3 regions of the Planococcus versutus genome follow, and region 1 is predicted to be linked to each of the others. Evidence: riboswitches for the same ligand, from Rfam matches in the RefSeq annotation. Region 1 holds a riboswitch; each other region holds the start of a gene.
The links. Region 1 has a riboswitch for lysine ahead of I858_RS05595 (Na+/H+ antiporter NhaC family protein). Riboswitches for the same ligand answer to the same signal wherever they lie in the genome.
Positions count from the first base shown of each region.

Region 2: linked by a shared signal. The riboswitch ahead of dapA (4-hydroxy-tetrahydrodipicolinate synthase) and the one ahead of I858_RS05595 (Na+/H+ antiporter NhaC family protein) in region 1 are both predicted to bind lysine.
Region 3: linked by a shared signal. The riboswitch ahead of I858_RS06740 (aspartate kinase) and the one ahead of I858_RS05595 (Na+/H+ antiporter NhaC family protein) in region 1 are both predicted to bind lysine.

Region 1 is NZ_CP016540.2:1,110,291-1,115,679, reverse strand. Features, by position in the region: gene I858_RS16925 (methionine/alanine import family NSS transporter small subunit) at 318-449, opposite strand; gene I858_RS05600 (sodium-dependent transporter) at 465-1,985, opposite strand; gene I858_RS05595 (Na+/H+ antiporter NhaC family protein) at 2,179-3,753, opposite strand; lysine riboswitch at 3,862-4,043, opposite strand; gene I858_RS05590 (bifunctional metallophosphatase/5'-nucleotidase) at 4,115-5,389, opposite strand, start outside.
Region 2 is NZ_CP016540.2:2,967,466-2,972,854, forward strand. Features, by position in the region: gene ypfJ (KPN_02809 family neutral zinc metallopeptidase) at 86-931, opposite strand; gene I858_RS14950 (class I SAM-dependent methyltransferase) at 990-1,601, opposite strand; lysine riboswitch at 1,706-1,884, shown strand; gene dapA (4-hydroxy-tetrahydrodipicolinate synthase) at 2,011-2,901, shown strand; gene I858_RS14960 (GGDEF domain-containing protein) at 2,996-3,934, opposite strand; gene I858_RS14965 (alpha/beta fold hydrolase) at 3,948-4,760, opposite strand; gene rpsN (30S ribosomal protein S14) at 5,171-5,389, opposite strand, start outside.
Region 3 is NZ_CP016540.2:1,325,745-1,331,133, forward strand. Features, by position in the region: gene uvrC (excinuclease ABC subunit UvrC) at 1-1,132, shown strand, start outside; lysine riboswitch at 1,170-1,345, shown strand; gene I858_RS06740 (aspartate kinase) at 1,468-2,721, shown strand; gene I858_RS06745 (succinate dehydrogenase cytochrome b558 subunit) at 3,097-3,711, shown strand; gene sdhA (succinate dehydrogenase flavoprotein subunit) at 3,757-5,389, shown strand, end outside.

The sequences.
Region 1 (5,389 bases):
CAAAGAACGGTCACATTTAGCAGGTACGCAAAATTTTAGCATTAAACGACTTAAAGCTTAAATATTGCCATTCAAAATATCGAAATTTCCATAGACTTTACATAGGTCAGTTAACGTAAAAAGAATTGTATGTTTTATTGCTCTAATTGTTTCTATAAAAACAGCGAAATCGCTATTTTCTATGTCGTCTCCTATCTAGTTAATCTGAATGAGAATCTAATTCCTTTCCAAATGTATCATAAAGCTTATCCGCTCACAAGTTTCCATATTACTCCAACACAAAAAAGCCCGGAAACTTTTTGTTTCCGGGCTTTTTTTTAAATGTTATTTGCAGCGTCTCTTGCTTTATTCTTTTTGCTACTCATGACAGCGTGCATAATGCTAGCTGCTAAGCCGCCCCAAATAATAACGATACCAATAATCATAACTACAATTGAGCCTGTAGACATATTATGCTCCTCCTTTTAATTGCGCTCGTCATACTCTCCCTGTTCTTTATGCCATTTTGCAGCAGAGAACAGAATACCAAAGATGATTGCGGCTGCAGCTACTGCTACACCACCTGAGAGAGTAAACATGTTCGAATACCCTTCGTAGTTTCCAGTTTCAGTTTCAAACTCTTGCAAAATATTCAACTTCAGTAGACCGAACATCATATAACCTAATACGATTGGTGTGATGATGCCAAGGCTGAATTTCCACCAACCACCTAGTTGAATATCTGAAATTTCATTGGCGTGAGCTTTAAGTGTATCTGCTTTACGGAATACCCAAACGATTAGTACGACTTCTACTAGACCAATTGCTGCAACACCAAATTGGTTGATAAAGTAATCTGCAAGGTCTAAGAAGAACAAACCGCCTTGAGTTGCAAACAAGATCGAAATCAAAGCGGCTGCACCGCCACCAAAAACAACTGATTTCACACGGGAAATTCCAAATTTCTCAGAAAACCCAGCGACATACGTTTCAGTAATTGACATTAAAGATGTCAATCCAGCGAGTGTTAACGATAAGAAGAACAATGCGCCGAACAATCCGTTGAACCCTGGGAATTCATTGATAATTTGTGGGAATACCACAAATGCCAATCCAACGCCTGCTGTAGCCACTTCACTCACTTCAACACCTTGCTGTGATGCCATAAAACCAAGTGCTGCGAAAACACCGATACCCGCTAATAACTCAAAGCTTGAGTTAGCGAATCCTGTGATAAAAGCATTATTTGTAATATCCGACTTTTTCGGAAGATAACTTGAATAGGTGATCATAATGGCAAATGCAACAGATAAACTAAAGAATATATGTCCGTAAGCTGCAACCCAAACTGACGGATCCATAATGGCTCCAAAATCAGGTTGGAAAAATGCTTCCAAACCTACTAATGCTCCATCTAATGTTACAGCACGAATTACGACTGCTAAGAAAATAACAACTAGTGTTGGGATAAAAATCCGGTTAGCCAGTTCAATTCCTTTTTTAACTCCAGCAAGTAAAATTCCGAGTGTAATGACCCAGACTAGTACTAAAGGAATAAAGACGCCCCAAACAATTCCACCTGTTTGTCCTGGACTCACTGTAAGTTGTAAAAATTCATTGAATAAGAAATCTTGTGTATCTTCGCCCCATGCCTGATTGAAAGAAAAAATAGTATAGCGCATTGCCCAAGCGATAATAACGGCATAATACACAGAGATAACAAAAGACACAAATACTGCCCACCAACCAAGCCATTCTAATTTTTTACCACCCATTCTGAAAAATGATAATGGTGCAGATCCTCGGTACTTATGGCCGATGGTAAATTCTAAAATTAAAATTGGTATACCAGCCGTTAGTAGAGCAAATAAATATGGTATGAAAAAGGCACCCCCACCATTTTCAAAGGCAACATATGGAAAACGCCAAATGTTACCAAGACCTACTGCAGAGCCGACGGCTGCCATGATAAAGCCGGCACGTGTACCCCATTGCGAACGTTCCATCTCTCTTCCCCCTTTGTTTTCCCATTCTTTTTACATAAAAATAGGAATTTTGAATGTATTCAGATTATTTGTTAATCTAAAATTAGTATACCGAGAGCCTGCTTTAATGTAAAGATAATTTCAAAAGATAATTCAAAAAACTATTGCTACAAAAGTAAAAAGGCAAAGAAGGAGCTTCTCTGCCAGGTTTCTATTAATTATTTTGTTGTTTTTCAATAATAGTTGTTCGTTGTGACCAAACTATAAATAGTACTGCTAGTACTACTAAGACGACAACTAATGAAATGACTAATGATCCTGTAAAACCTATGACTAAATACCCTATCGCCGCAATACCGGCAGCAGTCAATGCATATGGAATTTGTGTCAACACGTGATCCATGTGATTACTTCCTGCCCCTGTCGAAGACAAAATAGTGGTGTCAGAAATAGGTGAACAATGGTCTCCAAATACTGCACCTGCTAAAACAGCTGATAATGCCGGTAATAATAGTGAAGGATCTGCTTCGATCATGATTGTTCCAGCAATCGGTAACAAAATACCAAATGAGCCCCATGAGGTTCCTGTAGAAAAAGCCATAACACCAGCAAGAATAAATAACAGCACGGGTAACACAGCAGTCGGAATATTCCCATCAGATACGACACCTGCTAAATAAGCACCTGTTTCTAGTAAGCCAATCAATGATGTTAGCGACCAAGCAAAAATTAAAATCAAGACTGCGCCCATCATAGATTTGATGCCGGCCCAAATACCTTTTCCTACCCAGCCCATAGTCGCTGTTTTGTTTTTATTCATTTGCATCATATACAAAACAATTGATGTCAGAGCACCTAATAATCCACCTGTCACTAGCGAAGCAGGGACATCTGTGTTTTCAAAAATCAGCCAGATGTCAAAAACTTGATCAGCATTTTGATAACCTGTCCAAATCATGGCTGTAATTGTACCCACAATCAGTAGTAGAATCGGCAACAACAAATCTCTAACATGTCCGTGTGAATGTGTTGGAAACTCTTCTTTCATTTCACCAGGAATGGTTTTATTTGAGTCAAAAAGCTGACCTTTTGTAATTGCTAGTACTTCGTGTTTTTTCATTTCACCGAAATCGACATCACGGACAGCAACAAAAAAGACGATTGCGAGTGATGCTACTACATAGAAGTTCATGGGCGCCATCCATAGAAATGCTTCAAGTGCAGAATATTCAACGAATTTTTGACCTGCTAAAATGGTTGCAATGATGCCAATAATGGCGGCACCCCAGCTTGATACGGGAGAAATCACACAAACCGGTGCAGCTGTCGAATCAATAAAATAAGCAAGCTTTGCACGCGATACTTTGTATTTGTCTGTTATCGGACGTGCCACTTGTCCAACTGCTAGTGCATTAAAATAGTCGTCAATGAAAATTACCATCCCGAGTACGACAGTTAAAATCTTAGCTCCTCTTCGAGATTTGATGTGTTGAGAAGCCCATTCTGCAAAAGCATGACTGCCCCCTGATAAACTAACAAATGCTGTAATAATGCCCAGCAATAAAAGAAAAAGAATAATAAAAACGTTGTAAGCGTTGAATCCATCAGCCCAAAAAATAATTGCAAATGATGTATAGACTTCTTGCAGCGCATCAAGCGGTGCAAACCAAGTTAAAATAATGGCAGCAGCTACAATACCTGCACCGAGAGACAATAAGACACGGCGTGTTAATAGCACCATGACGATTGCAATAATTGGTGGTAAAATCGAATAAATTGTGTTCTCCATAAAAGCTCCTCCTCATTTTTGATGGGTGAAAAATGAGACAAAAAAGCTGACCTCTCCAGTTGGATAAAGTCAGCCTTCTACAATTCGTCTGTGCGCTAAAACATCAAACAACCCTGTAGCTCTCCATTTAAGCTGTTACTTAAATGACAGTGACATTCTTTTTCAGAATGACCCCAATTCGTTTTCTTAGACCACAGAAAATGAACTTCGGCAAAACTTCCTTTCAGATGTGTTCAACGCGGTCAAACTCGCACACCTTACTGATTAGTCTTGCAGCCTCTACCCATCAATATCTAATTCTTTACTAGCATAGCCTAAAATAACTCTAAAATCAACAGCCTATATATCTTGAATAATCTATCTATTTAACAGCTTTGCTATAAAAAAATTGACTGAATACATCACGAAGAAATTCTGGCATAAAATATGTTTTTGATGCTCTCTTTAAACTAGGGAAAAAATAACCGAATGTTAGCATATCCAACGTTATTAGTCGATACGTGTGGTCAGCTACAGCAAGTTGTTCATTGATATAAAACCGATGATCCACAATTTTCATATTTAAATGAATCATCTTACCAAATACTACTCCTCTAAAACCCATCCCTTTTAGTTCAAGTTGTGGCCATTCTGAATTTAAAGATTGCAAGTAAATTTCTTTTAACTCCGCACCACTCAACTCAATTAAACAGGGATTGATCGGATGAGGCAACATTTTGTGAAAATCATAGCGTGTCATAGCTCCTTGTTGCATATCTTCCATAAAAATCCCTGCATTGAATAACGCACAATCTGCTTCTGAAAAATCTATTAGCGCTTGACCAAATAAAGTCGCAAGCGTAGAATCTTTAAACCATTCCGCTTTTAATGTTTTGTCACTAGTAAAAATCAACTCGTTCATTTGTAGTTTGCCTTGTTCAACTAGCCACTCATCAAACCTATATTCGATCTCAGGTAATTGAGAAACTTCAACCAACTGTGCAGAGGATTTTCCGAAAACAGTGTCTACAGTTATGTGACCAATAAACATCCCAAATTTCCCAGCAGCACCAAGCAATGTATCGTCTTGCCATTTTCCTTCATGGAAAACATGATGTGTATGAGCCCCTAGAATAATATCAATATCTGGACAAAGTGTTGCCAATAACTCGTCTTCTTTAATGCCTAAATGTGACAAGCAAATAATCAAATCCGTCTTATTTTTTATTTGATCTACCGCTTCAACAATCGATTCTTTCGCATTCGTAACTTGCCAACCTAGCTTGCGATAAAATGGTGTAAACTCTGCTGTAGCTCCTACTAACCCAATACGCTTGCCACTCGCTGTAAGAAAGATATGATAAGGTTCTGCCCAATCTGGTCGCTGTCCTTGCAAATCGAACAAATTCGACACCACTACGTTAAAGTCAGCTTGCACATACAATTCAGTTAGCTCATCTTTTGACAATGTAATGCCTTCGTTGTTGCCAATCGTCACAGCATCGTATTGTGCTTCATTTAACAATTGGACATTTCCTTTTCCAGCTGTCCCTTCTGAAAATGGATGAGAACGATCAACATGATCACCGATATCTAAAATCAGACAGACGTCACCTTCTTCTTCATGCCATCTTTTATGCTCTGCTAAAAACGCTTT
Region 2 (5,389 bases), 1.4 Mb from region 1:
TTTATATAATGAATCACATCAGCAAAAATATCAATGCTGCACCCTTTTATTTACATGCTAAAAGTGATTTCTACTTTAGGTAACATCACAAATCAGTCGCATTAAAGGTATCGCCTTCTTTTAAATTACCGGACTTAAACCCTTTTTTAAACCATCTTTGGCGTTGTTCGGAACTACCGTGTGTAAAACTCTCAGGTACGACGTAACCACGGGACCGCTGTTGAATGGTGTCGTCTCCTACCGCACTTGCTGCAGTCAATGCTTCTTCTAAGTCACCTTCTTCTAAATAACCCATACCTTGTGCATGGTGGGCCCAAACACCAGATAAATAATCGGCTTGCAGTTCTAAGCGCACTTGCACTTTATTGTACTCTTCTTCGCTCAATTGATTGCGTAGCGGCTGTACTTTTTCCATTACACCCAGTAAATTTTGGACATGGTGTCCGACTTCGTGTGCCACGACATAGGCCATAGCGAAATCACCTGGCGCTTGAAATTGCGTTTGTAATTCTGTGTAAAAACTCAAATCGATATACAGTTTGTAATCACCTGGACAATAAAATGGACCAACTGATGCACCTGCTGTTCCACAGGCAGATTCAACACTGTTGGTATACAAAACCAGTGTCGGCTCTACATATTCCATGCCTTCTTCTGCAAACACTCTTGTCCATACTTGTTCTGTGTCTGCCAGAACAACTGAGACAAATTCAGCCAGTTCTTCTTCCTCAGGTGTCGTATTGTACGGTTGGTTTGAAGTGGTTCCTGGTGATCCACCTAATTGATCTAAAATGATGCCTGGATCGCCCCCTAAAAATGCTACCAGCAAGACAATTAAAATACCTCCGATGCCGCCACCTGCAACAATCGCGCCACCCTTGCCTCGTCGATCTTCAACGTTTCTACTCGCTTTTCTGCCTTTCCACTCCATAAAAGTCGCCTCGCTTCGAAAATATTTTAATATCATCATACCCTTTGTTACCGCTATGCTAATCCATTTTAGACAACTGATAAACTAAAAATCGTTCGCGTGGCTCTTTGTAAAAATCAGGAAGTGGAATTTCATTGATCAATTGAAAAGTCGTTCGCGTTTCCAAATAATCGCGATACTCTTGTGAAGCAAAAAACAATATTACGTTGATTGTTCGTGGCGCTTTTTCAGCAGAACGTAAAATCTGATTTAGAAATGCGATAAATACCTGGACAGAAAAAGGGTTAAAAAAATAAAAAACGTTATCTTGCTTTGCTATCGGGTATTGCTGTGCCAGTCCATTGTAAAAAGCAATACTCGTTTCAGCATCTTTATGTTTTTGGATATAACGCTTTTTATTTTCCAGAGCTTCTGCATAAAAAAGGGCATTCATTTCGATTCCTGTACTCCTTACTCCAAATAAATGATGAACGTAAAAATTCAACCTTCCTTTGCCACAACCGACGTCTACAAACTGGTCTCCTGTTGACAACGTGTACTGCTGAAACAGTATATCTAATAGTTTGTAAGGCGTTGGTTCGTAACGGTTGTGATGCAAAGAATCTGTAAATCCTTGTTGGTTTCCTACTGTGATAATGTTAAGTTTTTGTTCGTCATTCTGTTCATCCATTTTATTCACCTTCTTCTACCCCATTTTACTTTTCGTATCTTGCAATTGATAGAACAATTTGTTATAGTACAGCTAATTCAATATTTCTTGCTCTTGTTTTACAGGAGTAGGATAGAGGCGCAAAAACCATCAGTACGCAAAACGAGGAGTAGGAGATCCGTTGACGTTTGCCAAAAGGGGGATTTGCCGAAGTGACGGAAATCTCACATTTCTGTTCACTGGGTCTGCATTCAATAAGTGCAGGACTGTCATATAGGAAACTATATGGAGGGCTATCTGATGCACAGAAACGAATCATAAACATTGTTTCTATTGCAGCAACAGGCTCCCTGTTGCTGCTTTTTTGTTTATTCGTAACTGCTCCCTCACCTCTAAGCTACGAAAAAAATTAGAAAAGGGTGTGCTTTTTATGAACTTCGGCCAACTTATCACAGCAATGGTAACACCGTTCGACCATCAAGGAGAAATCGATTTCCAGGCAACTGCACAACTGATTGAACATTTAATCAGCCATGGTTCTGACGGTCTTGTTGTGGCAGGAACAACAGGGGAATCACCAACTTTATCGATAGAAGAAAAAGTATCATTGTTCCAGTTTGCTGTCACCACTGTAGCTGGACGAATTCCGGTCATCGCAGGAACCGGTTCGAACAATACGCGTTCATCGATTTCATTGACTCAACAAGCAGAACAAGCAGGTGTAGACGGCATTATGCTCGTTACACCTTACTACAATAAGCCTTCACAAGAAGGCATGTTCCAGCATTTTCAAGCCATTGCCCAGTCTACGCATTTACCCATTATGCTGTACAATATTCCAGGACGCAGCGTTGTCAATTTGCTTCCAGAAACCGTTATCCGTTTATCTCAGATCAACAATATTGTTTCCATCAAAGAAGCAAGCGGTGATCTAGATGCAGCTTCAGAAATTATTGAACACACATCTGAAGCTTTTTCTGTCTACAGTGGCGATGACAGTCTAACTTTGCCAATGCTATCTATTGGTGGTACAGGTGTTGTTTCAGTCTCTGCACATATTATCGGCAAGGAAATGCAAGACATGATTACAAACTATAAAACAGGTAACGTAAAAACAGCAGCGTCGATTCATAGACGATTGTTGCCAACAATGCACGCAATGTTCGCTGCGCCAAATCCGTCTCCGGTTAAAGCAGCACTCCATATTATAGGTGTTCCGACTGGTGGCGTCCGCTTACCAATGATTTCACTAACCGACAGAGAAACGCTGACATTACGCAAGTCTTTGCCAAACTTACAGTCTGAAGCAGTGACAAATTGAATACATTAAAAAAACGCTGAAGCCCAGGGGGATCCAGCGTTTTTTTAGTTAAGCAATATTCAGTTTGAATATCACAGCTATTGTTAACAGATTTTCATTCATTGCCAAAGACACAATTTCTTCCATTGGCTTTTGCGTTGTATAGAAAACTGTCAGCTCTGGATAGCAAACTTCCTACTTCGTCTCCAGATGCATAAACCGCGACACCGATACTTACCGTAATAGGTACATGCATCCAGTCAGCAACTTCTATGTGCTTACATAAGGAGTCAGCCATAGCTAAGCCTTCTTCAATTCCTGAGTCTGGCATCACGACGACAAATTCCTCTCCTCCGAGACGCGCTACAATGCCTATCGTTCCAACTTCCATTTCTAAATGCTGTGCTAATTCTTGCAATACTGTATCACCTATTTGGTGACCATATGTATCATTGACTTGCTTAAAGTAATCGATATCCAACATTAAAAGAGCCACTTTCCGACCATTTTGCGCCTGCAGTAACAAGTCATGAAGTCGCTCTTCTAAATAGCGACGGTTTTTCAAACCCGTTAACGAATCCGTGACGGACAATTGTTGAAGTGTCGAGTTCAGATCAATCAGTTGTTGCTGTTTGTTTTCTACTTCGCTCATTAAATGTTGCAGTTTCTCGTATGCTTCTACCGTTTCACGATTGATCTTTTCTGCATTACGCTTGGCTAACAAGAGTTCTTTTTCGTATTCACCACGAACACTCATCTGGATCAATGCACATTCGTACACTCCATTTTGCTCTACTGCATTCATCAAGACTGGCATATGTCCTGCCGCACTTTTCAAGGTCAAAAACATTTCATTTACAGTGCCGTGCATTTTAATAGCAGGAGTAAAGTACGTTTGGAAATACATCCGAGAAGCGATCGTCAGTAAATCATGAATATGTTGTGGATTTTTTACGCTTGTCAAATTCCGCAACGTGCTATTCATTTCAACGACACGCAGTTCCTCGTCCAGAACCAAATAACCACAAGGAGCTCTATCGAGTTGCTGTTCCACGATTTTCACTCCTCTATTCTGCTAAATACGCCTTAATGCGTTTTACCGTTTCCTCTGAATCACTCAAATGTGGATTGTGTCCCATTGCTTCCATTACAACCAATTGACTACCTGATATATGATCGCGGAGATATTGACCAATTTCTAATGGTACAATGGCATCAAATTTTGGCTGAAGAATCAACGTAGGGATTGTAACTTTATCTAATTGGTCACGAAGATCTGAAGTGAATGTTACTTCAGCGAATTGACGAGCAATCGTCGGGTCATTTGAACACAGCAATTGTTCAAAATCTGCAGCCAATTCAGGACGTTCTTCGTTTTGCATGACGACAGGTGCCAAATACTTCGCCCATTCTTTATAGTTTATTTCCATCATGTCTAATAATTCATCGATATCAGATTGTTCAAATCCGCCACTGTAGCCAGGTTCGTTCATATAATAAGGAGATGGTCCAATCATAATCATTTTCTCCATCACTTCTGGACGTTCAATTGAAGCGAGCATCCCAATCATAGCGCTGACAGAGTGACCGACAAATAGTACTTGCTCTAGTTCTAACGCATCGCAAACTTCTAGGAGATCTTGTTTGTACCCATCTAATGTGCTGTAGCGCTCGGTCGAATAAGCTGTTTTATCGCTTTTCCCTGAGCCAACATAGTCGAATGTAACAATTCGATAATCTGTTGCAAATTCGATAATCGTATTGTTCCATACTTGCTGATCGCAGCCAAAACCATGACCAAATACGATGGTTTTTTCACCTTGCCCGCTAACTTGAACATTATTGCGTTTTAAAATATCACTTGCTGGTTTAACTACCATTCTAATTACCATCCTTTGTGCACTTCTCATTTAAAAAATAATTATTTGCAAAAGTTAAATATACCCTAATCATAGCATTAAAAGTTTTATTTAAAAGGATGGAAACAAAATGACTTATCGTTTAAACGATTTTCTTTTGTGATAAGTCTATATAAATTTAAACAACAGCAGATTTTTATCTGCTAGATTAGAGCCTCACACTTCCAACCGGTCCGGCCACGAAGACTCCCGTGGGACAGCAAAAGCAGAAGACTCCGCAAGAACGTCAGTGACGAGGAGGCTGAAGCTGAGCCCACAGGAAATCGGAGTGGCTAGACCCGGTAGATTTATACACGACTATTCATTTTCGGGATACTTTGTCTACAGTCTGAACAGCAGGTTTTTATCTGCTGTTGTGGAGTAAGTTCGTTTTACCAACTTGCTTTTTTAACACCAGGGATCTGACCTTTGTGCGCCAGTTCCCGGAAAGTGATACGCGACATTCCAAATTTACGCATAAACCCACGGGGTCTTCCGGTCACTAAGCACCGATTCGTCAAACGAGTCGGTGAGGAATCCTTCGGCAAATTGGTCAATGCGTGAATATTTCCTTGTTCTTTAAATCTTTGTCTTTGTTCAGCAAACTGTGC
Region 3 (5,389 bases), 220 kb from region 1:
TCGTGACCAAATTAATATGATTGAAACTGTCATGGAAAAACAAAAAATGGCGATGAACGATTTTACCAATCGCGATGTTTTTGCTTATGCTGTGGACAAAGGCTGGATGTGCGTGCAAGTCTTTTTTGTCAGACAAGGCAAATTGATAGAGCGAGACGTATCGCTGTTTCCACTTTATCGTGATCCAGAAGAAGAGTTTTTGACTTATCTCGGTCAGTTTTATGAAAAAGCCAATCACGTCAAACCGAGTGAAATTCTAATTCCTGAAGCAGATGATCCTGAAATGTTAAAAGAATGGCTTGGCATTCGCGTACTCGTTCCGCAACGCGGTAAGAAAAAAGAATTAGTGGCTCTTGCCAAGAAAAATGCGGAAGTAGCCATTAAAGAAAAATTCCAATTGTTAGAACGACAAGAAGAACGAACCATTGGTGCTTGTGTGGATTTAGGAGAGGCGATGAACATCGAAACGCCTTTGCGAATTGAAGCATTTGATAACTCGCATATTCAAGGTGCAGATGCAGTTTCTGCGATGATTACGTTTATTGACGGGAAACCGTCTAAAAAAGATTACCGCAAATACAAAACACGCAATGCGTCAAAGCCCGATGATTATGCGGCGATGCGAGAAGTGATTCGTCGCCGGTATTCACGCGTATTAAAAGATGGATTGCCATTGCCTGATTTGATCGTCATCGATGGTGGAAAAGGACAAATGGAATCAGCACGTGAAATTTTAGAAGATGAGCTCGGCTTATCGATTCCAATTGCAGGTCTTGCAAAAGACGCGAAGCACCAAACTTCCCAGTTACTGTACGGTTCACCAATTGAAATTGTGCCACTTAAACGAACGAGTGAAGCGTTTTATTTATTGCAGCGCATTCAAGACGAAGTCCATCGTTTTGTAATTACGTTTCATCGACAGTTACGTGGCAAAAACTCTATTCAATCAGCACTTGATGGTTTAGAAGGAGTGGGTCCAAAACGAAAACAGCAATTGCTGAAACATTTTGGATCAGTTAAAAAAATCAAAGAAGCATCCGTAGAAGAAATGAAAGAAGCAGGAATGCCTGAAGCAATTGCGCAATCGATCGAAAAGCACTTTGCTGAAGAGACGTTGCCAAGCGAATCGTAACATGGTAATGTAAGTAACTAATTAGATCACTTGGAAAAGTGATGATAGAGGCGCGAACATCAATAGTAAGCATTCGGAGATTTGCAGAATCTGTGATGAATGGTGAAAGGGATGATCGCCGAAGTGTGCGTATTTACTGCTGTTGCGTATGCTGGTTCTGCATTTAACAAATGCAGAGCTGTCAGAGTCAATCTCTGGAGGGCTATCTCACATGGGCGTTTTTCGTACATGATGAAAGAGGTAGTTTACCGCGATTGCGGTAAGCTGCCTTTTTTTGTGTTAGCGAAAGTACTAACCAATTTGAGAGCCACACACTGAATACAGGAGTGGATAGAATGAAAACAATCGTTATGAAATTTGGCGGAACATCCGTCGCAACTCCTGAAAAAATTATAGAAGTTGCGAAAAGAGCAATCCGTGAAAAAGAGCAAGGCAAGCGTGTAATCATTGTCGTATCTGCAATGGGCAAAACAACGGACACATTGCTTGGACTTGCAGCAGCCATCTCACAAGAGCCCTCTAAACGTGAAATGGATATGTTGCTCGCTACAGGTGAACAAGTCACAATTTCTTTACTAGCCATGGCTTTTAAAAAGCTAGGATACAAAGCGTTGTCTTTTACTGGCTGGCAAGCAGGAATTGCAACAGAGTCAGTGCCACGCAATGCGCGGATTGAACATATTCACACAGAACGTCTTGAACGTGTGTTAGAAAAAGGGTATTTTTGTGTTGTGGCTGGATTTCAAGGTGTTGATAAAATGGGTAACATTACAACACTAGGTAGAGGAGGATCCGATACAACAGCTGTCGCACTTGCAGCAGCATTAAATGCAGAAAAATGTGAAATATATACAGATGTCAACGGCGTTTACACAGCTGATCCGAGATGTGTGACCGGTGCACGGAAACTACAACAAATTTCTTATGACGAAATGTTAGAGCTCGCGAACTTAGGAGCAGGTGTTTTACATCCAAGAGCTGTTGAATTTGCTAAAAACAATAAAGTACCGTTATCGGTCAGAGCCAGTTATTCTGACGAGCCTGGCACAATCATACAAGAGGTGATCACTGTGGAGAAAAACTTAATCGTCCGTGGCATAGCATTTGAATCCGGAGTTGCACGAGTGACCGTTACATATAAAAAGCCTTTTAACGGATCATTGGCCAATATATTCAATACACTTGCTGAAAACCAAATTGATGTAGACATTATTGTTCAAAGTATTAGCGACGAATTTCCACCATCTGTTTCTTTTTCAATAAGCCAAGACAAGTTAAAAGAAACTCGAAGCGCATTAACAGAGGTACATGAAAAAATGGGTTTTTTATCAATCAATATAGAAGAGAATTTGGCGAAGGTATCAATTGTTGGTTCCGGAATGGTATCCAATCCAGGAGTTGCCGCGCGGATGTTCGATAGTTTAAGAGGGGAAGAAATCCCGGTTAAAATGGTCAGTACGTCTGAAATTAAAATTTCAGTTGTTGTGCCCCAGTCGAATATGGAACAAGCTGCAAATGCTTTGCATAAAGTATACGATTTAGCTGAAGTCCAGTTTTCTAAAGAAATAGTCGTTTCTGCCACAGACTGATGGATAATTTAGAGGATCGTGACAAGATTCACAAAACGTTCAAATTCTCATTCGTAAAAGAATAGTAATGCTTGTGTGTATGCTCTACACGCAATAGCAACCAAAAAGCGATTCTCAATTAGAGAATCGCTTTTTGGCGAATTCTATTAAAACGGTTACATTTTAACGCGTTTAAAGATTGATTTTGCATTTTACTTCCTTTGGAAAGATAGTAACTATCTGTTTTAAAAAGTTGAGTTGCCTTGACGCTCTTAAAGGGTGGGAGTACAATAAATATGTCATATTATTGTATCATGATGGTGTGCGGCTTCATGTGCATTCGGAATTTTTCGCTTGCTTTGATGCTGCCAAACAATGTTTGAGGGGGGTAAAATTTTGGATAACAATCGTGAATTTTTAATGCGCAGGCTGCACTCATTGTTAGGAATTATTCCTATCGGCTTATTCTTAACGCAGCACTTAATCGTTAACCATTTTGCAACACAGGGTGAAGAAGCGTTTAACAAGGCATCTTATTTTTTGGCAAATCTTCCATTCGTTATTTTCCTGGAGATCTTCGTTATTTACCTGCCGATCATGTATCACGCTTTCTATGGTCTATACATAGCGTTTACTGCGAAGAACAATCCTGGACATTATAGCTACTTGCGTAATATTTTATTTGTCGCACAACGCTATACAGGGGTCTTCCTAGTAGTCTTTATCGCTTGGCACGTCTTTGAAACAAGATTCCAAGTCGCGATCGGAGCAGCTGCTGAAGCTGATTTTAACATGATGGCCAACATCTTAGATAATCCGTGGATGATGGCATTTTACATCGCCGGTGTTTTAACAGCAACGTTCCACTTAGCAAACGGACTTTGGTCTTTCCTAGTTACGTGGGGAATTACACAATCCGCATCAGCACAGCGATATACAACTTATTTCACGCTTCTAGTATTTGTTGTATTATCAATCATTGGTATCAGAGCATTGTTTGCATTCGTTTAAGAATGTTTCAATTATTGGTGAACTAAAAGAGGAGTGAACACTAACATGGCGAAGGGCAAAATTACGATCGTCGGTGGCGGACTTGCTGGCTTAATGGCATCAATTAAAGTAGCAGAAGCAGGCGCACCGGTCGATTTATTTTCAATCGTTCCCGTTAAACGGTCCCACTCAGTATGTGCTCAAGGCGGGATTAATGGAGCGGTAAATACAAAAGGTGAAGGGGATTCTACGGATATCCACTTTGATGACACGGTGTATGGTGGCGACTTCTTAGCAAATCAACGCCCTGTAAAAGCAATGGCAGAGGCAGCACCTGGAATTATACGTATGTTCGATCGGATGGGCGTTATGTTTAACCGTACGCCGGAAGGTCTTTTAGATTTCCGACGCTTTGGTGGAACTATGTACCACAGAACAGCGTTTGCTGGTGCAACAACTGGCCAACAATTATTGTATGCATTAGATGAGCAAGTTCGTCGTCACGAAGTGGCCGGACTGATCACGAAATACGAAGGTTGGGAATTCCTTGGTCTTGTTCTTGACGAACAAGGTGTCGGTAAAGGGATCACAGCTCAAAATATGACGACAATGGAAATTAAATCGTTCCGCGCAGATGCTATTATCATGGCAACTGGTGGACCAGGGATTATTTTCGGGAAATCGACGAATTCTGTTATTAATACAGGTTCAGCGGCTTCGATCGTTTATCAACAAGGTGCATACTATGCGAACGGTGAGTTTATTCAAATTCACCCAACGGCAATTCCAGGAGACGATAAACTGCGCTTAATGTCAGAATCGGCTCGTGGAGAAGGCGGACGTATTTGGACATACAAAGACGGCAAGCCTTGGTATTTCCTTGAAGAAAAGTATCCGGCTTTCGGAAATTTAGTTCCGCGTGATATTGCAACACGTGAAATTTTTGACGTATGTGTTAACCAAAAACTCGGCATTAATGGCGAGAATATGGTGTACTTGGATCTTTCTCACAAAGACCCGAAAGAACTGGATATTAAATTAGGTGGAATCATCGAAATCTATGAGAAATTCACAGGCGATGACCCACGTAAAGTACCAATGAAAATTTTCCCTGCTGTTCATTATTCAATGGGCGGACTATGGGTGGATGATCATCAAATGACGAGCATTCCTGGTGTCTTAGCAGCAGGAGAATGTGATTACTCTCAGCACGGTGGAAACCGTTTGGGCGCAAACTCATTGCTTTCAGCTATATATGGTGGTATGGTCGCAGGACCAAATGCGCTTGAATATATCAACGGTCTCGAAGTGTTGGCAGAAGATCTTCCATCAACTATTTTCGAACAGTATGAAGCAGAAGAAAAACGCAAATGGGAAGAAATTTTAGCATTAGACGGTACAGAAAACGCATATGTTCTTCATAAAGAACTTGGCGAGTGGATGACAGATAACGTAACAGTAGTTCGCTATAACGATCGTTTAGAAAAGACGGATTTAAAAATCCAAGAACTTCTTGAGCGGTTTAATCACATTAGCATTACGGATACACAGCTTTGGAGTAACCAAGGTGCGATGTTCACACGTCAATTGCGCAATATGCTTCATTTGGCTCGAGCAATCACAATCGGCGCGCTTAACCGCAACGAGAGCCGCGGAGCTCATTACAAACCGGATTTCCCGGAACGTAATGACGAGGAAT